Regions from separate parts of the Shewanella goraebulensis genome, predicted to be linked through region 1. Evidence: predicted binding sites of a transcription regulator. Region 1 holds the regulator's gene; each other region holds the start of a gene.

Region 1 (7,995 bases):
GACAAAAGACTCTGTTTTACTGGTTTGCTGCTAAGTGATTAACATCACATTTTTTAATATTTCTACTATCTTTATATAACAATAAAAATAGGGAAATGATGGATGCTAAAAAGGCTAGCGCTACCTTTCTGTTTGTTCATGCTTGCCAGTAATGTGCAAGCTAGCGGGCTTTATTTTGAAGCTCGCAGCGACAGTATGGGTGGTACTGGTGTTGCTGCATCTAACCGGGTTGGCGCAAGTTTTATTAACCCTGCTTTATTGGCCATTCTTACTCCGCATGCCACCTATACCAATGAAGAAATAAAGAAGACGCAAGCGTTTTCTTTATTGCTGCCAGCCGTTGGCGCCGAAGGTGCTGATAGCGATAATATGATTGATAAATTTGATTCGCTGCAAGACTCTTATGATGGTCTTGAAGCTGCAATTAATAGCGGTGATTCCAGTGACGTTGAAACCTTTCGAGATGACTTAGTTGTTGATTTGGAGTCACTAAAAGGCAATACCGCCAATGTATCTGCTGGCATTGGCGCAGCTTTTGTTATCCCTAATGAGTATCTGCCTATGGCGGTGTTTTATAAAAGCTACCTAGATGCTGTTGGGGTTGCGGATATTGCTCAATCAGATATAGATACCTTGAGTACACTTGACCCGCTTAATCCGCCAACGGAAATCACTGACTTAGACTCTCAAGGCGTGGTGCTGGCGGGTGGAGTCACTGACTTTGGCGTGGCATTAAGTTTCCCATTATCGATCGTAAATATGCCAGTAAGAGTGGGGATTTCACCTAAGTTTCAGCGTATAGATACGTACCACTACTCTGTCAATGCCAATAACTTTGATGCCGATGATTTTGACGATGATAAATATCGCAATGATGAGAATTTATTTAATCTCGACATTGGTGTCGCTTTTGAGCCAATGGATGCTTTGACCGTTGGGTTATCTGCGCGAAATGTATTCAGTAAATCCGTTAAAACAGTTGAGTCACAAGGGCGTGAATTTCATTATCAAGTTGAGCCGCTTATAACAGCTGGAGCCGCATATGATTGGGCGTCAGTGACCCTAACCACAGATATTGATTTGGTAGACCAGACTCGTTTTAAAGAACTTGATGCGGTGCAATATTGGCGAGTTGGCGGTGAAGTAAAAGCAACAAATTGGTTGTCTTTGCGTATGGGGTATCGTCATGACCTAAAAGATAATAATGTTGATATTTACTCTTTTGGTACTGGTTTTGCCATTGGTCAGGCTTTTAAGCTTGATATGAGTGGTAGCTATGGCGAAGATGATGCCATAGGCGCTGTGCTTCAAACCTCTTATCATTTCTAGCCATTTTCTAGCATCTGTTTTGGTGTAACATCTTTGTGATTGCATTAACCTCTGCTTACTTCAATGTCGCTAAATCAACTAAATCAACTAAATCAACCTTTACGCTTTACATTTAATCTATACGATTTATTCAATTTTTGCGGCTTACTCAATTTAAAGGTTATTGTTTTAGCTCGCAAAGAGTTCGATTAATGATTTTATGGTTAACACTAAGGCGCTCAATCCACATAATACAAGCGTTGCCATGCGCGTTTTCTGTTTGTCGACTTTATTGCTAAGTTTTCCTGCCACGTAGCTGCCTAAAAATACCGATGGTAATAGCATTAATGACAGCCAAACATGTTTGGTTTCAACCAAGCCAACAATGACCAGAATCACCATAGCTATCATCGAACTGAATACAAAGAAAATAGACAATGCTGCGCGAAATTGTGGCGCGTCTTTTCCAGCTAATAGAATAGCCAATGGTGGACCACCAATTGCGGCTATATTGCCAAAAACCCCCGATAGCACTCCAGCAATAAATAAGGTTATACGATTAACGGGGGCGGTAATTTTGTAAAAACTGAGAATGACTGCTGAAGCAACAATAAAGGCAATGGCGAGACCTAATACTGATTGCGGGGCAAATACCAGTAAGGCAGCGCCGAGAAACCCACCTGGAATACGCCCAATCAAAGCATATTGCAGACCATTAAATTGTAGCGAAGTGCGTTCCCGTAGCAAGGTCAAAAAGGCAATGGAAAACCCACAGGCAATAACTGGTACTGGGACGAGTTGAGGGTCAATAATATAAAGCAGGGGACTTGCAACAACCGCTAAACCAAAGCCGATAAGGCCTTGGGTTAATGCGCCAAGAAATATAATAACCGATGCAAGCATCAAGGTTTGCGGATCGATAAATGCCATATACTTCTCTATGAGTACGAGGTGACTCAGAAATCGCCATATTACATTGGGTAATATGGCGATGTGGGTGAACTAAACTAATGGGGCTTACATCGGAACATAAGCTCAAGATTCATTTAGTTACAGCTTAACTTAGTCGTCTAAGTCTTCCCATTCAATACCCATTTGATCCATTAATGCTTTTGCTTCACTAGGGATGCTGTCAGGGCCTTCTTTAGATAAGTCATCATCATTTGGCAGTGGCTGACCAGTGTATGCGTGTAAAAATGCTTCACATAAAAGCTCACTGTTGGTCGCATGACGCAAGTTATTCACCTGACGGCGAGTACGCTCATCGGTCAATACTTTTAATACTTTTAAAGGAATCGATACCGTGATTTTTTTAACTTGTTCATTTTTTTTGCCATGTTCGGCATATGGGCTGATATAGTCGCCATTCCATTCAGTCATTAACTCACCTTTATACGATAGATTCGTGGCAGATTTTAACTGCTTATTTATTACAGTCAAATTATTGCTGCTATTCTATAACGAAAGCAAATAGATTTCTTTATGTTTAGACGTCTAAACGTCTAATTTGTGTTGACGATCAGATTTAGCTTAGGTACATTTAGCCATCTAGACATCTCTTTGCTGTTTTATTTTAGTGTGTCAATCTTTAGGAGCTTATTATGACCAAACATCGTGCTGCTACACTTGCCGTTCGCCAAGGTATCGAATCAGATACTCAATATGGCGCAGTAGTCCCGCCGATTTATCTTTCGACCAATTACTCGTTCGATGGACACACAAACCCAAGAGAGTTTGACTATAGCCGTTCTGGCAACCCGACTCGTTGCGTGTTAGGTGAGGCAATTGCCAAGCTTGAACATGGTGCGACTGGTGTAGTGACATGCACAGGTATGGCGGCGATAACCTTAGTTACCAGTTTATTGGGGCCAGAAGATTTAATTGTGGTTCCCCACGATTGTTACGGTGGCAGTTACCGACTGTTCACTAATCTTGCCAGCAAAGGTCAATTTAAATTAGTCGTTGTTGATCAAACAGACGAAAAAGCACTGGCTGATGCCATTGCTAAAAAGCCAAAAATGGTTTGGTTAGAAACACCTTCCAACCCTTTATTACGAGTGGTAGACATTGAAGCAATTGTGGCAGCAAGCCATGAGGTTGATGCGCTAGTAGTGGTTGATAACACGTTCCTTTCACCTATATTACAGCAGCCATTAGAACTAGGCGCAGACATTGTGATGCATTCAACCACTAAATACATTAATGGTCACAGCGATGTGGTTGGTGGCGCAGTCGTTGCTAAAGATGCAGAGCTTGGCGAATTACTGCATTGGTGGTCTAACACATTAGGCCTGACCGGTTCAGCTTTTGATAGTTACTTAACCCTACGCGGTATTCGCACCCTTGCAGTGCGTATTCGTGAGCATCAAACTAATGCTCAACGGGTGATTGAGGTACTACAAGCAAGTAATGTTGTTGAGAAAGTCTACTACCCAGGCTTAAAAGACCATCCAGGTCACGATATTGCAGCCAAACAACAAAAAGGCTTTGGCGCTATGTTAAGTTTTGAACTTAAAGGTGGCGAAGCTGAAGTGGTGGCATTTTTAGGTGCCTTGTCGATTTTCAGTGTTGCTGAAAGCTTAGGCGGAGTGGAAAGCTTAGTTGCCGTACCTGCAACCATGACCCATAGAGCAATGGTGCCAGAAGCCCGCTATGAAGCTGGTATTAAAGATACATTATTGAGACTATCTGTCGGTATTGAAGATGCTGAAGATTTGGTTACCGATATTCAAGCTGGGTTAGCTGCTGTAGCAGAACTTTAGTCGAGAGCGTCGTTAAACAGTCTTAAGTTGAACAAGTAAGATTTGGTTACCGATATTCAAGCTGGGTTAGCTGCTGAAGCAGCATTTTAGGCGAGAGAATCGTTAAACAGTCTTGAGTTGAACAAGTAAGATTTTATTGCCGCCATGCTAAGTTTGCGTGGTAGTTTGAAGTGGTTTAAGGAGTTACAAATGACCCGCAGTCATTTACATAAGTTTGGTGGTTCAAGTTTAGCTGATGCTGATTGCTATCGCCGCGTCGCACATATTTTGCTGACTCATGGCAATTGTGATGATTTAGTCGTTGTGTCAGCTGCGGGTAAAAGTACTAACTTTTTGTATAAGTTATTGTCGCTAAGAGAAGCAGGCGAACTTTGGCAAGAAGAACTGCAAGTGCTGGTAAGTTATCAGCAAAACCTTATTGAACAGTTACTTTCCAATGAGCAAGCTCGGGATTTACGCGAACGCTTGTCAACGGATAAATCACAACTCATCAGCTTGCTATCTTTAGAGCAGCGAAACGAATTTCAGCTTAACCATGTACTGAGTTTTGGCGAGCGTTGGTCAGCAAGGTTGATGGCGGCGCTTTTGCGTGAGTCAGGAGTAGCAGCAATCAATGTTGATGCCTGCTCGATTCTTGTGGCTGACGAAGGTGTTGTGCCTAATATTCGCATTGAAGAGTCCCGTCAAAGAGTGCAAACACTTCTTGAAGCACACCCTGATGAGCGTTTGGTTATAACCGGCTTTATTTGTGCTAATGAGCACAATGAAACCTTGTTACTTGGCCGCAATGGTTCTGATTACAGCGCCACCCTTATTGCGAGCTTAGCGGATATTGAGCGGGTGACGATTTGGACGGATGTTGAAGGGGTATTTAACGCTGATCCCAATAAAATCAGTGATGCAAAATTATTAAATAGCATGTCACTTGTTGAAGCTGATCGTCTTGCTCATCTGGGCTCTCCAGTGCTGCATAACCGCACTTTACAACCATTATTTGATACCAATGTCAGCTTAGCAGTACGTTCAAGCTATGCATCACACACAGACTTTACTTTAATCGCGCCACAAAGCTCATCGGCCAGTGCGCCAGTGGTGACTAACCTTAATGAAGTGGTGTTGTTTCGAATTAAGCAGCTGTCTCAAGCTCAAGATTTAATTGCCGTATTAGCTCAAGAAGGCATTGCGCCATTAGCCTACTGGACTTCTGCCCACCATAAGGTGGAATTAGCCTTTACGCTTGAAAATCAGAAGCAGGTTCATAGTTTACTCGAATTACATGCTGAAGCGTTGGCAATCAGTGATATTCGTGTGAATAACGATTTAGGTCTAGTGGCACTCGTTAGCGCTGACGCTGAGCACTATCGTCGCAGTTTTGCTCGTCTGCTAAGTCGTGACGCTAAGCCGTTATATCAAGATGGATTGAGCTTGGTGACATTAGTGCCTAAAGCTCAAGTTAATTTACTGACTCAAAAAGTGCATCGCCGCTGCGCAGGCCCGCGTATGCGAATTGGAGTGTTGCTGTTAGGTGTGGGTAATATTGGTGAGGCCTGGATTGATTTATTCCAGCGCTCATCAACTGCGCTAAACCGTGAGCTAGAAGCTACCGTGCAGTTAGTTGGCTTACTTAGTTCAAAAGAAGCGCTAATTTGTCCACAAGGTATTGATATTAATAACTGGCAAGACAGTTTCGATACCACAGCCCAAAAGTGGGACTACCCGAGCTTATTTGAGCAGCTAGAACAACTTGATTGTGATGAGTTAGTGGCATTAGATATCAGCGCAAGTGCGAGCTTAACGCTGCAGTATCCTGAGTTATTTGCTCGTGGCATTCATATGGTGAGTGCCAATAAACTTGCAGGCTCCGGACCATTGCCGTTTTATCGCGAGTTAAAGCAACAACTCAGTAATCGCCGCTTGTTTTGGCGTTATAATGCCAGTTGTGGTGCGGGACTGCCGATTCAGCATGCGTTAAACGACTTGCGTAATAGTGGTGATGCGATTGAGGCTGTAGGTGGTATTTTCTCTGGTACCTTATGTTGGTTGTTTGAACATTATGATGGCCAAAAATCGTTTTCAGAATTAGTGGTTGAAGCACGAGGGTTGGGGATAACAGAGCCCGATCCTCGAGACGATCTTTCAGGAAGAGACATGCAGCGCAAGTTGCTGATCTTAGCCCGAGAGATTGGCTTTGATATTGAGCTTGAAGATATTGTTTTAAACTCGTTAGTGCCTGCAGAATTAGCCGATTTATCTCTGGATGACTTTCTTGTCCGTATTAGCGAATTAGATCAAAGTATGTTGCAACAATTTACTGCGGCTTCTGAACAGAACAAAGTACTGCGTTATGTAGCATCACTGGATAAAGTGGATGGCAAGATGCATGCTGAAGTGGGTATTCAATGGGTTGATTCCAATCATCCTTATGCCAACTTAACTCCTGGTGATAATGTGTTTGTTATCCGTAGTGCATTTTATCAAGGCAATCCGCTGATTATCCGAGGACCTGGCGCTGGCAGAGAAGTGACGGCAGCGGCGGTGCAATCTGACTTAGTGCAGATTTGCAAAGACTTACTGCAAGAGTAAATCGTGCTGTAGTTCAGTTTTACATTAATTATTAAAGGCTTATTCCTAATAGGAGTAAGCCTTTTTTTGTGACTAAAAACTTGAGATAAAACGATTATATAACGCTCAACACATCTGTACGAAAAACAATCTATTTAAGCATGTCATTTTTGTTTATAGTGGTATTAAGTCGGAGATGGATTTCAACAAGAGGCTGATAAATGAATAAAAATAATCGTTTAAAGGATGACTGTTTGACGAGTGTAAATTCTGCCGTTTGGGCTAGTATCTTTTTAAGCAGTGTCATGAGTTTTAGTGCGATGGCTACTATTCCTGATGAATCACCCAAAGAGTTATTACAAAAGGTGCCAGCAGCTGCACAAGTTTGTCTTAGCTGTCATGGTGTCAATGGTGAAGGGCTCGGAGTTGCAGGGCCTCGTCTAGCTGGGTTATCCAGCGAGTATATTGCCACGCAAGTGAGCCATTTTCAGACTGGTTCACGTCAAAACCCAACAATGATGGCTATGGCGATGACAGTCCAAGGCGATAACATCAAAGTAGTGTCGGACTTTTTTGCATCAAAACCTGTTACAGCTATTAAGTTGCAATATCGCGGTGATAAAGTGGTTATCGACGATATTGGCGAGAAACTGGCATATCAAGGTGATTGGCAACGGGATATTCCTGCTTGTACCAGTTGCCATGGTCCGTCAGGTATTGGCGCGGGTCAATTCCCCCGATTAGCTGGTCAAGAACCCACCTACTTTAAAAATCAATTATTGGCATGGCAAACAGGCACCCGTACTGGGGATGCTGACAACATGATGGGCAATATTGCTAAAAAGCTCACCGCTGCAGAAATTGATGCATTAACCCAATACTTTTCGGCTCAGAAATAAGGACATACTATGAAGCTATATTACTTTTCAGTGGCTGGTGTGTTCCTAAGTTTGGGATTATCAGCAACAGAGTTACCTGATAGACAAGCGCAACTTCCTTCTGTTGCAAAAGATGCTAATGCACAATATTTAACGCCAAGTGAACTATCTACTATTCCCAAGGGCGAATTTGGTGACAAAGTCAGAAAGGGTTATCAGTTATTTGTGAATAGTCAGCAAATGCGCGATACCTACGTGGGTAACGAATTAAACTGTGTTAATTGCCATATGAATGCAGGTAATAAGGCAAATGCTTCACCGCTTTGGGGCGCTTATTTGGCTTATCCTGCATATCGTAAGAAAAACGATAAAGTAAACTCTTATGAAGAACGTATTCAAGGCTGTTTTACTTATTCAATGAATGGTAAAGCGCCAGAATCTGGCAGTGAGTCTTTGGTGGCCATTTCAGCTTATTCTTATTGGTT
Region 2 (7,995 bases), 1.6 Mb from region 1:
ACAAAAACGAGCAATAGTTCCGCCATCTATAACTCGGTGGTCACCAGACCAACTAACTTGCATTATTTTGCGTGCTTCCACTTCACCGTTAGCATTAAAGCGCGGTAAGGTTTGTAATTTACCTAAAGCGACAATAGCAACTTCCGGTTTGTTGATAATAGGCGTCGCGACTGTTCCACCTAAAGCACCAATATTTGAAATTGAAATTGATCCACCTTTTAAATCAGCAGGACTGACGCGACCGCTTCTTGCTGCAGTCGTGAGACGGGTAATTTCAGCGGCTACTTCTAAAATCGATTTATTTTGTACATCTTTGACGTTAGGTACTAATAAACCCACTTTTGAGTCCACAGCCATGCCAATATTATGGCTAGCTTTATAGGTGAGTTCAGTACAATCGCTATTCACCTGGCTATTTAATACAGGGAATTCATTAATGGCTAAGGACATCGCTTTCATAAAGAAAGGCATCATAGTCAATTTAACTTCATCAGATGAGTAGCGTTGTTTCATTTCAGCACGTAATGCCACTAACTCAGTTAAATCAAATTCTTCACAATAAGTAAAATGTGGGATTGTCGAAACTGACTCAACCATCATTTTAGCCATAACAGCTTTAACGCCTTTTATTGGCTCAACTCTATCAGATGCAGTCAACATATTGCTTGAAGTATTCGATGCTACAGCAGTACTTAACGTTTGTGTATTCACATTGGACTGTAATTGAGATGCTACTGGCTTAGTTGCAGTTTTACCATTGGCAAAGTTTTCAACATCTTCTTTATAGACTCGGCCGCTCTTACCTGTGCCAGGCACGTTGGCAATATTGATATCTAAACTACGTGCTAAACGGCGTACAGCGGGACTGGCTAAAGCTTTACCTTGTGCCACTGGTTCAGCCGAGACAGACGTTGTTGTTTCAGTATTTGCTTCATTAACCAATTGAGTTACTTCAGTCGCATGCGCAGTTGATTCCACTTCAATAGCGAATAACGGTTCATGTACTTTTGCAAGCTGACCTTTACGGTAATGTAGTTTAACAATTTTACCGTTTTTAATCGCAGGTATTTGAACAAGCGCCTTATCAGTCATCACATCTGCAATAGGTTGGTCTTCAACAACCATCTCGCCTTCTGCGACTAACCATTCAACTAATTCACACTCGACAATACCTTCACCAATATCAGGTAATAAAAACTCTTCGATAGCATTAGCATTAGAATTAGCGTTTGTAGTTGGTTGACTGACTACTTGAGCAGGGTCTGCAACTGATTCAGTTTCCGTTTCCGTTGTAATAGCTGATGTTGCATCTAGTTCTACCGCGTACAAAGGAGCGTGGACTTGCGCAATTTCACCTTTGGCATAATAAAGTTTAGTGATAACACCTGCGTGAGGTGCAGGAATTTGTACTAATGCTTTATCTGTCATTACGTCAGCAATTGGCTGGTCTTCAACGACAACATCGCCTTCTTTTACCATCCAATCAACAAGTTCACATTCCACTACGCCTTCGCCAATGTCAGGCAAAATAAAATCTTTAATCATATCTTGCTCCTAGAAATTGACTGAAGCTTTAATCGCTTCATAGGTTTTAAGTTCATCAGGCATATATTCTTTTTCAAGAATGAGCGGATAAGGTGTATCTAAACCACAAACACGACTAATTGGAGATTCTAAATGTAAGAAGCACTCTTCTTGTATTGTCGCTGCTATTTCACCTGCAAAACCACCCGTTAAAGGCGCTTCATGGTTAATCAATAAACGGCCTGTTTTCTTGACTGACGTAGCTACAGTATCAATATCCCAAGGAGCAAGGGTTCTTAAATCGACAATTTCACATGAAATACCATCTTTTTCAGCCATCTTAGCTGCTTTTTCAAGTATCTCCATCTGAGCGCCCCATCCAAGTAATGTTATATTATTACCTGCCTTAACTACTTCTGCTTTACCAATTTCAATTTCAAAGTCACCTGCAGGAACTTCACCTACAGATGCGCGGTATAGGCGTTTAGGTTCAAAGAAAATAACCGGATTAGGATCGCGGATCGAAGCTAATAATAACCCTTTAGCTTGCTCTGGGTTACGAGGAATAACCACCTTTAAACCAGGTGTTTGTGTAAAGTAAGCTTCTGGCGATTGCGAGTGGTAATGACCACCTGCTATACCACCGCCATATGGGGTTCTGAATGTTAAACCACCAACATTGAACTGATTGCCACTGCGGTATCTGAACTTTGCGGTTTCATTCACTATTTGGTCAAATGCTGGAAAGATATAATCTGCAAATTGAATTTCAGCAACGGCTGTCATGCCATTGGAAGCAAGTCCGTTAGCAAAACCTGCAATACCTTGTTCGGTGAGTGGCGTATTAAAACAACGTTCACGGCCGAACTTTTCCTGTAAGCCTGAAGTTGCGCGGAAAACGCCGCCAAAATGACCCACATCTTCACCAAAAACTACCATTCTTTCATCAGCAGTCATTGCAATGGCTAGTGCATCATTGATGGCGTGTAACATATTCATTTCAGCCACAATTATATTCTCCCTGCGCTTTTAGGATAAGACTTCGGATATTTTTTAATATGTTGTTTTAGCTCTGCAAGCTGCTTTTCTAAGACAGGTGTAGGCTTATCCAATACGTCTGTAATCAAACCATCTATGTGCGGTAAAGGTACTTTTTCTGCTACCTTAACGGCGCTAAGTACTTCTTCACGGTATTTCTCATAACGTGCAGCATCATCTGCTTCGTTTAGCCAATCTTTATTAATCATCCAAAGTTTAAAGCGCTTAACTGGGTCATGTTGCTCCCACTTCGCCTCTTCTTCTTTAGAGCGGTAACCAGATGGGTCATCAGATGATGAGTGTGCACCTAAACGATAAGTCATCGCTTCTATCAACACAGGTGCGTTATGCTCAAGAGCGTGAGCACGAGCTTGCTGCGTCGCTGCAAGTACAGCCAACATGTCATTTCCGTCCACACGTATTGTATGCATACCGTAACCTACGCCACGACTAGCAATACCATTACCTGCAAATTGTTCTTCTGTTGGTGTAGAGATGGCATATCCATTATTTCGACAAAAGAAGATGGTCGGTGATTTAAGTACTGCAGCCATATTTAGGCCCGCGTGGAAGTCACCTTCTGAAGCAGCGCCCTCACCAAAATAACAAATGGCTACGTTACGTTTTCCTTGTAACTTAAATGCATGTGCAACACCTGTTGCTTGCGGGATTTGAGTGGCAAGTGGTGATGAAATTGTTTGGTAATTGAGTTCATTACTACCGTAATGAATTGGCATTTGACGGCCTTTACCTAAATCTTTTTCATTACTGAACATTTGATTCATAAATTGTTCAGTAGTGAATCCACGGTAACGTAAAGAAGCATGTTCACGGTACTGAGCTAAGATAACGTCTCCATCATCTAATGCTGCAGTGCTACCTATAATAGATGCTTCTTCACCAGTACAAGTCATGTAGAAACTGATACGGCCTTGTCTTTGAGCACTGAGCATGCGCTCGTCTAATACGCGTGTAAAAACACAAGTATCATGAATTTTCTCTGCTAATGCTTTACCAATGACTGGCATAACAGCATTTTCGTAAGTGGTGCCATCTGCTTGCAGAATTTTTAAAATAGGAATGTGCAAGGAAGCTTTGTCTAAGAAGCTGACACGATGCACTGTTTCATTATTCAGTGGTGCGTTGCTCATATTGTGCTCTTATTATGTGAGGCCTTATAAAATAAAGCTTAATTATTATATGCGAACGAACATTACGTTAACGTAAACTTGCGATCAACTAATGTTCATTCTATCTGGTGAATAACCTTTCACTAATTATGTATATCTAGCTTTACATATTACTGAATATCTTCGTTAGGCGCTGGTATCAAACATAATACCGTGCGCTGTCCTACAGGTACATTTTCATTTGGAAAAACGATAGCTTCATACGGGTATTCAATCACAATTTCTTGGCCACCTTCTGTAGCTAAAGTCTGCCCTTGTTCGAAACCAGTAAAGTTCACAGTCGATTTAGGAAAAGAGAAACTAAAATCATCGAAGTGTTTATTGACTGAACGAGAAACTTTATACAAATTAACTTTGTTACTATCGAATGCTTCTAACTCAATATTATGTTGAGTTATCAATTGATTCATCATTTTACGAGTGTTAGCGAACTTCTTCATATCGTTTTGACCGAAAGGCATTACCTTACCCAATTCAACGGTAAATGCGTCAGCTTGGAACTGCTCTGAAGAATAATAGCTAAATGTTGTTGTAGGCTCATGATGGAACAAAATAGTATCCACATCGCAGCCTGCTAAAAACATAATTTGTTGCTGACTGAAACTTCTACCTGGTCTAAAAGGGTAAATTGCGAATTTCTCGTGTTTAGATGGCTTTATCGCAGTATGTAAATCGTAATGAATACGTTGAGAGGTTTTATTGTCTACGAAAAAGTCACGTACATAATCCTCTAGATTTTTAGCTCGTATTCTTTCTTTGTTACATAAGCCCTCACCCATTGAATGAGCGCCGCTAAATAGACGATTCATATTTTCTTCTACAAATCGTGTCTCCGTTAAAATTGATTCAGGGTTACCGATTAAAAACAAAACGCGATGCACAGTTTGTATTTTTTCTTCTAGCAATGCTTGAATAAGTTCATTACAAATTTCAATCGGCGCAGTCTCATTTCCATGAACCGCACACGACAATACGATATCTTTGGTAGAACCAGCATACGGTGTAAAACTAATGACACCGTTATCTATTATTTTTACTGTTGTTTGATTAGATAAGGTGAAACTGTGCTGGGGTATGTGCTTATCGATGTTAGCTAAAGTAAAAGCTAGAAAATCTTTTTCATCCATTAATTGTTGAAACACGAAGACTCCTTGAAAGACGGTTAAAACTGATTTGGTTTCAATAACAAGTGTTGATTCTAACACAACTGAGGGAAGCTAACGTTAAGAGACAATTACCATAGTGTAAATCTTTACTTGCATTCTGTTTCAGATTTAATATAATTTTAGCCATCTAGACTTCTTTATGGATATATTATGACATTAGCGACATTTGGTGCAGGCTGTTTTTGGGGTGTTGAATACTTTTTTAAACAGGTAGAAGGCGTTCTTGATGCAAAATGTGGTTATATGGGTGGTAAAGATCAGTTTCAAACCTACCAAGAAGTTAAAGAAGGTCAAACAGGTCATGCTGAAGTCGTTCAAATAGAGTTTGACGAAAAGGTTGTTTCTTATGAAACCTTGCTAGCTGTTTTTTGGCAAAACCACAACCCTACTACCTTGAACAAACAAGGTGATGATGTAGGTCATCAGTATAGAAGTGCCATATTTTTTCATGATGAAAATCAACAACAACTTGCACAATTTTCAAAACAGCAACTCACAGAGAGTGGTAAATGGGGAGTGCGCCAAATTGTAACTGAAATTGTGCCGTTACAACAATTTCATCAAGCAGAAGAATACCACCAAAACTATCTAGAAAAGAACGACTTACCTAGCTGTCACATAAGCTACTAAAATATGAACACAGTTAAGGCACTTTTAAAGGTGCCTTTTATTTACAGAATCGATTAATACAATCTATATCTTAGACTCTTCTGCGCTTTACCCCATCCTTTAAATTCCCTACAATCCATGCAAATTGCTAAAGGCATGAATACGGAGAAATACAATAATGAGTCAAACTCGTCATATTAACCTACTTATCTTAGGTTCAGGTCCTGCTGGTTATACTGCCGCAGTTTATGCTGCTCGTGCTAATTTAAAGCCAGTTATGATTACCGGTATGCAACAAGGTGGTCAATTAACCACGACGACTGAAGTTGAAAACTGGCCTGGTGATGCTGAAGGCTTAACTGGCCCTGCGTTAATGGAAAGAATGCAGCAACACGCAGAAAAATTCGATACTGAAATCATTTTCGATCATATCAATGAAGTTGATTTCAGCGAACGTCCTTATAAATTGAAAGGCGATAATGGCGAATTTACTTGTGATGCATTGATTATTGCAACTGGCGCATCAGCCAAATATTTAGGCTTACCTTCTGAAGAAGCATTCATGGGGCGTGGTGTTTCAGCTTGTGCAACTTGTGATGGTTTCTTCTACCGTAACCAAAAAGTTGCCGTAGTTGGCGGCGGTAACACCGCAGTTGAAGAAGCACTTTACTTAAGTAACATTGCATCAGAAGTTCACTTAATTCACCGCCGTGATACATTCCGCTCAGAGAAAATTTTAATTAATCGACTAATGGACAAAGTAGCAAACGGAAATATTATCCTTCACTTAGATCAAACTCTTGATGAAGTGACAGGTGATAATATGGGTGTTACTGGCTTGAATATGAAGAGCACTAAAGACGGCGCAATTTCGTCTTTAGAAGTTGCTGGTGTATTCATTGCCATCGGTCACAGTCCAAATACGGGAATTTTTGATGGTCAGCTTGATATGAATTACGGCTATATCACTGTTAACAGTGGTCTACAAGGTAATGCAACGCAAACAAGTGTAGAAGGAATTTATGCTTGTGGAGACGTAATGGATCAACATTATCGTCAAGCAATCACTTCAGCAGGTTCAGGCTGTATGGCCGCACTAGATGCTGAACGATTTTTAGATGCACAGTAAGATTATTCTAAGTTTAATATTAGAGGCATGAATAGTTTCATTTAGCCGAACATAATTAAACTAAATAAGATTAAAGCCGGCATTAGCTGGCTTTTTTATTGCCTGCGTTATTTGTAAGATTTAAGTACTTTGAATATAGAACCACATCGACATCCCCTTCTACATCTGGGTGTAAAATTGTTTCTATATATTGCATACCAAGTTTTTTCATAATACTAATTGATGCAGAGTTAAGTTCATCAGCAATCGCTGAAAATCTAATAACGTCAGGGTGTTGCTTAACAATATGCTCAATAACTGCTTTTGCACTTTCTGTAGCAAATCCCTTCCCCCATGCAGTTTGCTTAAAACGCCAACCTATCTCTAAATTTTTAAACTGTGGTTTATCAGTAAAGAAGTCCATTGGTCTTATTAAAATCCAACCCATAAAATTATCCTCTTTATTAAACACTTTCCACAAGCCCCAACACTTTTCAGGATTTAAGTAACTTGCAAGTCGTGGAATAAATACTTGTTCAATTTCTTGGCGTGATGTTTTTCTACCGCCATTGATATATTTCATAACGGCTGGGTCCTGATCTAATTCAAAAAGCAAATCAGCATCATTAAGTGACATGAGTGAGATATTAAGGCGGGAAGTTGAGATTACAGTCATAAAATTATTCCGTTAATAATGACGTTTTTATAATGTGAGACAGTACGGCATACTTAAAAATAAATGATAGGCATAAAAAAAGGAACCCTAAGGCTCCTTTTTTAAAGCATTTTAACTAATTACTTAGCTAAAGCTTCTTTTGCTTTTTCAACTAAAGTTGTAAATACAACTTTGTCGAATACAGCGATGTCAGCCAAAATCTTACGATCGATTTCGATAGATGCTTTTTTAAGGCCGTTAATGAAACGACTATAAGAAAGACCATTTTGACGAGAAGCCGCATTGATACGTGCAATCCAAAGTTGACGGAATTGACGTTTCTTTTGACGACGGTCACGGTAAGCATATTGACCAGCTTTAGTTACTGCTTGAACAGCAACGCGGTAAGTACGAGAGCGAGCTCCGTAATAACCTTTGGCTAATTTAAGTACTTTCTTGTGACGAGCACGAGCGGTTACACCACGCTTAACTCTAGGCATTGTTCATATCTCCTTTAATTAAGCGTATGGTAGTTGACGTGCGATTGCTGGCACATCAGACTTTGCAACTAAACATTTAGCACGTAAGTGACGTTTACGCTTAGTGCTCTTCTTTGTCAAAATATGACGTAAGTGTGCTTGTTTACGCTTGAAACCATTAGCGGTTTTTCTGAAGCGCTTTTGAACACCCTTATCTGTTTTCATT
Region 3 (7,995 bases), 1.9 Mb from region 1:
TGGTGCGATAGACACACCGTGAGCAGCAATTCCATGGTCACCAGCAAATACCAACATGGCAGGCTGCTTAATAAACAATTTGTGTCTGCCATTAAATTGTTTAGCAAACTGCACTTTAGCAATTTGCGTTGCCAGTGTTTCTAATAGGCCTAAAGCCCCTAGAGGCTTAGTTTTTTGGTTTATTTTATGTTGGATCTGTTCATCGATATGATGGTTAATAGGATCTACTGCAAACATTTTTATACTCCAAAACAGCGTCTTATCGACGATGGCGTAAAACAAATAAGAAGAACACACTACCAATTGCAGCTGTGATTATCCCCACTGGTAATTCTTGATTGGCAAGTAAACAACGGGCGAATACATCAATCCACACCATAAATAATCCACCGACGAGTGCGGTGGTTAAAATGGGTTGTTGCCCAGGAAACAGTAACCTTACGGTATGAGGGATCATTAGCCCCACAAAGCCAATACCGCCACAACTTGCGACTAATACCGCAGTAATTAACGAGCACAAAATCAACATATATAAACGTAATTTCGAGACGTTAACACCTAAGGAATGTGCAGTTTCATCTCCTGCTTGTATGGCAATAACTTGACGCTTAAATGCCAGAATAATCAATATACTACTGCTTACGACTACAGCAGGTATAACCAGCCCTTGCCAGCTCGCTTTCGCAAAACTGCCTAGACTCCAAAACAATACAGATGCCGCCGCTTGAGGGCTTGAAAAATACAAGACTAAACTGGTGAGTGCGCCAAACATAAACGAGGTAGCCACACCCGATAACAGCATTCTTTCCACTTGGCTTGCGCGGCCAAAACCCGATAAAGACAATACCAATAACACTGAAAAACAAGCGCCAATAAAGGCGCCAATTGGCAAACTAAGGGATGACCAAGACCACCAAGCATCATGGCTAAACCAGCCAGAACGCAATAAAGCATTAGCTAAATGACTGCCTGACTCCGATAACCACTGGTGTACTAGCCCTTGGCTACCAAAAAAGCTCAACACTAAAACAGCGCCAAAAGAGGCACCAGAACTTATACCAAATAAATAGGGATCTGCTAATGGATTTCGGGTGACAGTTTGCAACACACTGCCCGCTAACGCTAAACCTGCACCGGCGATAAAGGCCAGCATTATCCGTGGTAAGCGCAGTTCAAACACAATTCGCTGAGTTATCGCGCTCGTGCCGTCAGAGTTTATTGGGTCTACGCCCAAAATAGATGAAGTAAACAAACTGAACACTTGCTCGAAACTAATATTAGCTGCACCGAAACTCGCAGCAGCTATAGGGGTTATCAGGGTTAATAAAGCCGTTGTCACTATCAACGCTTTATATTTTATGGATGAGGCTGCCAATGTCATGAACCATTCTCCATGTCATGGGAATGTTCGCTTTGATAGCCATAAAAATAAGTAATCAAAGGTTTACCATGTTGAGGATGTTTAGATACCTGACAGCAAACACCAAAAACATCACCGATTATCGCTTCGGTTAACACCTCATCAGGTAACCCCTGCGCCACGCATTGGCCTTTATCTAATAGCAACAAACGGTCACATACCGCACTAGCCAAATTCAGATCATGAATCGAGGTAATAACGCTAATACCTAATTGCCTCACTAACTCTAATATTTGAATTTGATAACGAATATCCAAATGATTTGTCGGCTCATCAAGGATCAATAGTTGCGGCTGTTGCACAATGGCGCGCGCAATTAACGCCCGCTGTTTTTCGCCACCCGATAACTGTTCATATTGTTGTTTGGCTTTTAGTTGCAACCCCACCTTTTCAAGTGCATCGACAATATGACGTTTGTCTGCTTGGGAGTCTGATTCGAACAAGCCTTTATGGGGCGTTAATCCCATAGCAACTATTTGCTCAGTAGTCATTTCAAAATAGTGCGGTGTTTCTTGCTGGACCACTGCCACTTTGGTAGCGAGCTGCTTTTGAGTAAAGTCGCTAATATTTTGCCCAAACAACTTAACTTGGCCTTGTTCTGGGGTTATATAACGATAGAAACAACGCAGTAAGCTAGATTTACCTGCGCCATTAGGCCCAATAAGCCCTAGCATTTCACCTTGTTGTAAGGCAAAGTTCACCCGTGAGAGGATTTGATTATCATCAACAGACCAGCTGAGATGTTCAACGCTTAACGCTGAAGAAAGTTTTGAACTCATAGATTAATCGCCTTAGCCATTAAATATGCAGCTCTGCCCGTTAAGAGGGACGTACTTATTAAAAACATTCACACTCCGCCTGAGTCACCCGCACAGGTTGTATAACGCTGATTACAGCTAGAAAAATAGCGCTAGGTATCTGACTTTATGAAATAACACGCTGTTTAAGCTAAGTGTATTTCACATTACAGTTGCGGGTACAGTTCATGCTAATCATCGTAAGTGAACTTACGTGAACCATGATTCCCTATTCATTTGCTGCGAGTTAATACAGATAGATTTTAGCAACAAATTAACGCAATTTTGTTTGTATAAATAACCTGATTTCAGGCTGACAATCTTATCGCACTATTGTACGACATATCTCACTGAGTTAATGACCTTTTAAGTAACTTTTTAACTTGGCCAATTCAGACGATACACTGGTTTAATTTTGTCGCTAGCTACTTTTTTATCAGCATTAACACTATTACCATCAATGCTGTTATGACTTAATGATTGAGCTTCAGGCCAATACACATCAATGACCACACTAGCAGCATAATCAATGGCTAATTGCGCATATAGGCCTTTGCAGCGTTCAAGACCAAGTATATGACCAATAATATGCCTTATCACGCCACCATGGGTGACGATTAACGCTGTAGCGATATTCTCTTGCGAGAGCTTAATCGACTCTTGCTGCTTTTGATTCAGCAGCAACTTAGACTCCAGCTGCTGAGTCACTTCAGTAAGTCCGCTTGTGACTCTGGCTTCAAATTCCGTCATTGGCTCACCCTTAGGCGGCGTATTTCCCCACGGATTGTCCCAGTATAAATCTAACGCCTTCGGATCATTTTGATATAAAGCATCAAAGGTTTGCCCATCCCAATCACCAAAATCAATTTCTTGAAACTCTGGCATGAGCTTTATTTCCAGGGGGGGGACAGTAGTTGATTTAGCAACTTGCTCAGATAAGTTAAGCGCGAACAAACCTGACTGATTAATGTCAGCGACCGTTTCTTCGGCAAATTGACGACAGCGCAGTAAAGGTGAGCTATAGATTGAAAGAGACGGAGCTTGGCGAACCAAATCCAGATTTTTAAGAGCAGTTTCCATATTCGCCCAACCTAGCGGCGATAAGGTAACATCTGTTTTTCCCCGTAGAATATCACCGCCCTCGCACTGACCATGGCGAAGTAATATCAATTTGGCCTGTTTCATCTCAACGACTCACCTTTTCAAACATTCTCTTGGAAACACTTAACGTTAAGCATTAGCTATAAGTAATAGCTGTAAGTATTAGCTCGCTGTATTGTTCTCACAGCATTAGCTATCAGCAATAGCAGTAACTATTGCAATCAAAGTGACAAGAAAAATCACTATTTTCATCAGCAACTTGCCGACATTTCATCTTCGTAATAATACAGTCTACTTGGTAAAATCAGCGATTATAAAGATTTCAAAGACACAGAATTCAAATTTGTAGTCCGCTTACTTCTGTTATGCCCTTGCTCTTACAATCTATTTAAACGTATTATGGACGTCTATACGTTTAAATGTCCAAACAAATATCTAACCCATCATAAAGATAAGATTAGAGATGAGATTGGGGCTGAATATTTTTGCAGGGATTTTCATTATAAGCCGCCTTTTATTTACCAAATAAAGGTATGCTATTTTTATTAATCGCACTGCTTCATCACTCAATTGATTGGCCAATAGCACCAATTAAATATTGCAATAAAGGTAATCCGATATGACGAAGTCGACTTCCTACAGTCAGGTTCTAGAACAACTTACCAATACGCTAAATGAACGTATTGTGATTCTTGATGGCGCTATGGGCACCATGATCCAAGACTACAAATTGGAAGAAGCAGATTACCGCGGTGAACGTTTTAAAGATTGGCATTGCGATGTTAAAGGTAACAATGACATGTTGGTGTTAAGCCAACGTCAAATCATTAAAGACATTCATACCAAGTACATGCTGTCTGGCGCAGACATCATTGAAACCAATACATTTAACGCCACCACTATTGCTATGGCCGATTACGACATGCAATCGTTATCTGCCGAAATTAATCTTGAAGGTGCTCGCGTTGCCCGCGAAGCTGCTGATGAAGTGGCAGCACAAACGGGTAGCCCACGTTATGTTGCCGGTGTTTTAGGCCCAACCAACCGAACCTGCTCAATCAGCCCTGATGTAAATGATCCAAGTTTTCGTAATGTTAGCTTTGATGAGTTAGTTGATGCGTATGTTGAGTCTACTAATGCGTTAATTGAAGGCGGCGCAGATATCATCATGGTCGAAACCATCTTTGATACCCTTAACGCTAAAGCCGCTTTATTTGCTATCGAAAAAGTCTTTGATGACTTGGGCGATCGCCTACCCGTGATGATTTCTGGCACCATTACCGATGCATCAGGCCGAACCCTTACCGGACAAACTACCGAAGGTTTTTACAACTCACTACGTCACATTAAACCGCTGTCGATTGGCCTTAACTGTGCGTTAGGTCCAAAAGAGCTGCGTCCATACGTTGAAGAATTATCACGTATCTCAGAATGTTTTGTTTCTGCTCACCCTAACGCAGGCTTACCAAACGAATTTGGTGGCTATGATGAAACTCCTGAAGAAATGGCTGAAGTCATTAGCGAGTGGGCGCGCGAAGGCATGCTTAATATCGTTGGTGGCTGTTGTGGTAGTACACCAGATCATATCAATACCATTCGCGAATCAGTGATTAATCACCAACCTCGTCAAATACCTGATATTCCAGTGGCTTGTCGCCTTTCAGGATTAGAGCCATTAACCATTGATGGCGACTCGTTGTTTGTTAACGTCGGCGAACGCGCCAACGTGACAGGTTCTGCCAAGTTCCTTAGATTAATCAAAGAAGAGAAATTTGAAGAAGCGCTAGATGTGGTGCGCGAGCAAGTTGAAAACGGCGCCCAAATCATCGACGTCAACATGGATGAAGGCATGCTAGATGGCGCAGAGTCGATGAAAAAGTTTTTGAACTTAATCGCCTCAGAGCCTGATATCTCACGTGTGCCTATCATGATTGACTCATCAAAATGGGACGTGATTGAAGCAGGTCTTAAGTGCGTTCAAGGTAAGTCCATCGTTAACTCAATTTCGATGAAAGAAGGTGAAGAAGCCTTTATTAAGCAAGCGACTTTAGTTAAACGCTATGGCGCTGCAGCCATTGTGATGGCATTTGATGAAGACGGCCAAGCCGACACTCGAGCCCGTAAAACCGAGATTTGTACTCGCGCATACCGTGTGCTTGTTGATGTGGTGGGCTTTCCGCCAGAAGACATTATTTTCGACCCCAATATTTTTGCCATTGCTACAGGTATTGATGAGCATGATAACTATGCCGTCGACTTTATTGAATCGATTAAAGACATCAAATCAACGCTACCCTATGCAATGATTTCAGGTGGTGTGTCTAACGTATCGTTCTCGTTCCGAGGCAATAACCCTGTACGTGAAGCCATTCATGCGGTGTTTTTATATCATGCGATTCAAGCTGGTATGGACATGGGTATTGTTAACGCTGGGCAATTGGCGATTTATGACGATATCGACCCAGAGCTTAAAGAAAAAGTTGAGAACGTGGTTCAAAACTTACCTTGTCCAGTTGTAGATTCAACCAATACTGAGCAGCTGCTTGATGTTGCTGAGAAATTCCGCGGCGACGGCAAGCAAGCCGCTAAAAAAGAAGATTTAGCATGGCGCAGCTGGCCAGTAGAAGAACGTTTATCCCACGCGCTGGTAAAAGGTATTACAGAATTTATTGATGACGATACCGAAGAAGCAAGGCTGCAAGCCACTCGCCCATTAGATGTGATTGAAGGGCCATTAATGAATGGCATGAACGTGGTTGGCGACTTATTTGGCGCTGGTAAAATGTTTTTGCCACAAGTGGTTAAATCAGCCCGAGTCATGAAAAAAGCCGTGGCTTACCTTAATCCATACATTGAAGCCGAAAAAGTAGAAGGCCAGTCTAATGGCCGTATTTTGATGGTCACGGTAAAAGGCGATGTGCATGATATCGGCAAAAACATCGTCGGCGTCGTACTGGCTTGTAACGGTTATGAAGTGGTTGATTTAGGTGTCATGGTCGCCGTTGATAAAATCCTTGAAGCGGTAAAAGAGCACGATATCGATATTATCGGTATGTCAGGCCTTATCACCCCAAGCCTTGATGAAATGGTACATAACGTGAAAACTTTCCACCGTGAAGGTTTAACCATTCCAGCCATTATTGGCGGTGCAACTTGTTCAAAAATTCACACCGCGGTGAAAATTGCGCCCCACTATCCCCATGGCGCCATTTATATTGCCGATGCCTCACGCGCAGTACCTATGGTGTCAAAATTAATTAATAACGACACCCGCCAAGCCACCATTGATGCCGCTTATGAAGAATACGACATCATGCGTGAAAAGCGCTTATCACAAACTAAACGCAAAACCATCGTGCCTATTGAAGCAGCCCGCGAAAACCGCTGTCAGCATGATTGGCAAAACCATACACCATTCAAGCCTAATGTATTAGGTCGCCAAGTGTTTGATGACTATCCATTAGAAGACCTAGTGGATCGTATCGACTGGACACCGTTTTTTAGAAGCTGGGAACTGCACGGTCGTTTTCCTGATATTTTAGATGACAAAGTCGTCGGTGAAGAAGCACGTAAACTCTACGCTGACGGTAAAGCCATGCTAAAAACCATCATCAGTGAAAAGTGGCTAACCGCTAAAGCGGTAATGGGACTCTTCCCTGCTAACACTGTTAATCACGATGATATTGAAATTTACACTGATGAAAGTCGCAACAGCGTTGAAATGACCACCCATCACCTGCGTATGCAGTTAGAGCGTGTAGGCAATGACAACTTCTGTTTATCAGACTTTGTTGCGCCAAAAGACTCAGGTGTAGCCGATTACATGGGCGGCTTTGCGGTCACAGCAGGTCATGGTATTGATGAGCATGTCGAGCGCTTTGAAGCCAACCATGATGACTACAACGCTATTATGCTTAAATGCCTTGCAGATCGATTAGCCGAAGCGTTTGCCGAGCGCATGCATGAACGTGTACGTAAAGAGTTTTGGGGCTATGCGGCAGATGAAGTGTTAGATAACGAAGCGCTTATTCGTGAAAAGTACAAAGGTATTCGCCCAGCCCCTGGTTACCCAGCGTGTCCTGATCATACTGAAAAAGGCTTACTGTGGGATTTGCTCAAGCCAGATGAAACCATCGGCTTAAACATCACCGAAAGCTATGCCATGTTCCCAACTGCAGCGGTATCTGGCTGGTACTTTGCCCACCCGAAATCACGCTACTTTGGGGTGACTAATGTGGGTAAAGATCAAGTCGAAGATTATGCTGCTCGTAAGGGAATGAGCCTTGAAGAAACGGAGAGATGGTTGGCACCGGTTTTGGACTATGATCCTGAGTAAGGAGTGATGTTGAGTAATCACTTGATTACTCTTTGGGGTTCCAAACTTCGTTTGGATGATGGCGCTGCCATTTCAGCCTAACGGCTGATTAAGGTCGTGGCGCTTCGCCCACACCAGACGAAAGGGAAACAACAGCATTTCCCTTTTCGATATCCCTTGCCGCCCCAACCAAGTTATTCTTTCAAAGCGAATAAGCCTCATACTTCAATAAAAATACCTACGCCTCAGACGGGACATCCATGTCCCCCTGAGCCTTAGCCATCATCCATGATGGCTATACGGCATTTTTATCTACATATTTCAGCAACTTGGAATGGGGATTATTGGAGACTGCGGCGGTC

What was found. The regulator MetJ, encoded in region 1, represses methionine synthesis genes. The targets are predictions, from matches to a motif close to TAGACGTCTAGACGTCTA.
Region 2: msrA (peptide-methionine (S)-S-oxide reductase MsrA) is a predicted target of MetJ. The motif match lies at 5,039-5,056, and genes of this name have one in related genera.
Region 3: metH (methionine synthase) is a predicted target of MetJ. The motif match lies at 3,719-3,736, and genes of this name have one in related genera.

Annotation. Positions count from the first base shown of each region.
Region 1 covers NZ_CP126972.1:823,638-831,632, forward strand. The annotation lists gene QPX86_RS03410 (conjugal transfer protein TraF) at 103-1,329, shown strand; gene QPX86_RS03415 (sulfite exporter TauE/SafE family protein) at 1,498-2,238, opposite strand; gene metJ (met regulon transcriptional regulator MetJ) at 2,371-2,688, opposite strand; gene metB (cystathionine gamma-synthase) at 2,910-4,070, shown strand; gene QPX86_RS03430 (bifunctional aspartate kinase/homoserine dehydrogenase II) at 4,260-6,653, shown strand; gene QPX86_RS03435 (c-type cytochrome) at 6,938-7,531, shown strand; gene QPX86_RS03440 (c-type cytochrome) at 7,541-7,995, shown strand, end outside.
Region 2 covers NZ_CP126972.1:2,471,497-2,479,491, forward strand. The annotation lists gene QPX86_RS10380 (dihydrolipoyllysine-residue acetyltransferase) at 1-1,545, opposite strand, end outside; gene QPX86_RS10385 (alpha-ketoacid dehydrogenase subunit beta) at 1,555-2,532, opposite strand; gene QPX86_RS10390 (thiamine pyrophosphate-dependent dehydrogenase E1 component subunit alpha) at 2,535-3,713, opposite strand; gene astE (succinylglutamate desuccinylase) at 3,863-4,894, opposite strand; gene msrA (peptide-methionine (S)-S-oxide reductase MsrA) at 5,069-5,548, shown strand; gene trxB (thioredoxin-disulfide reductase) at 5,706-6,656, shown strand; gene QPX86_RS10410 (GNAT family N-acetyltransferase) at 6,739-7,311, opposite strand; gene rplT (50S ribosomal protein L20) at 7,431-7,790, opposite strand; gene rpmI (50S ribosomal protein L35) at 7,809-7,995, opposite strand, start outside.
Region 3 covers NZ_CP126972.1:3,821,676-3,829,670, forward strand. The annotation lists gene cobT (nicotinate-nucleotide--dimethylbenzimidazole phosphoribosyltransferase) at 1-255, opposite strand, end outside; gene QPX86_RS16235 (FecCD family ABC transporter permease) at 260-1,381, opposite strand; gene QPX86_RS16240 (ABC transporter ATP-binding protein) at 1,378-2,199, opposite strand; gene QPX86_RS16245 (histidine phosphatase family protein) at 2,596-3,402, opposite strand; gene metH (methionine synthase) at 3,938-7,654, shown strand.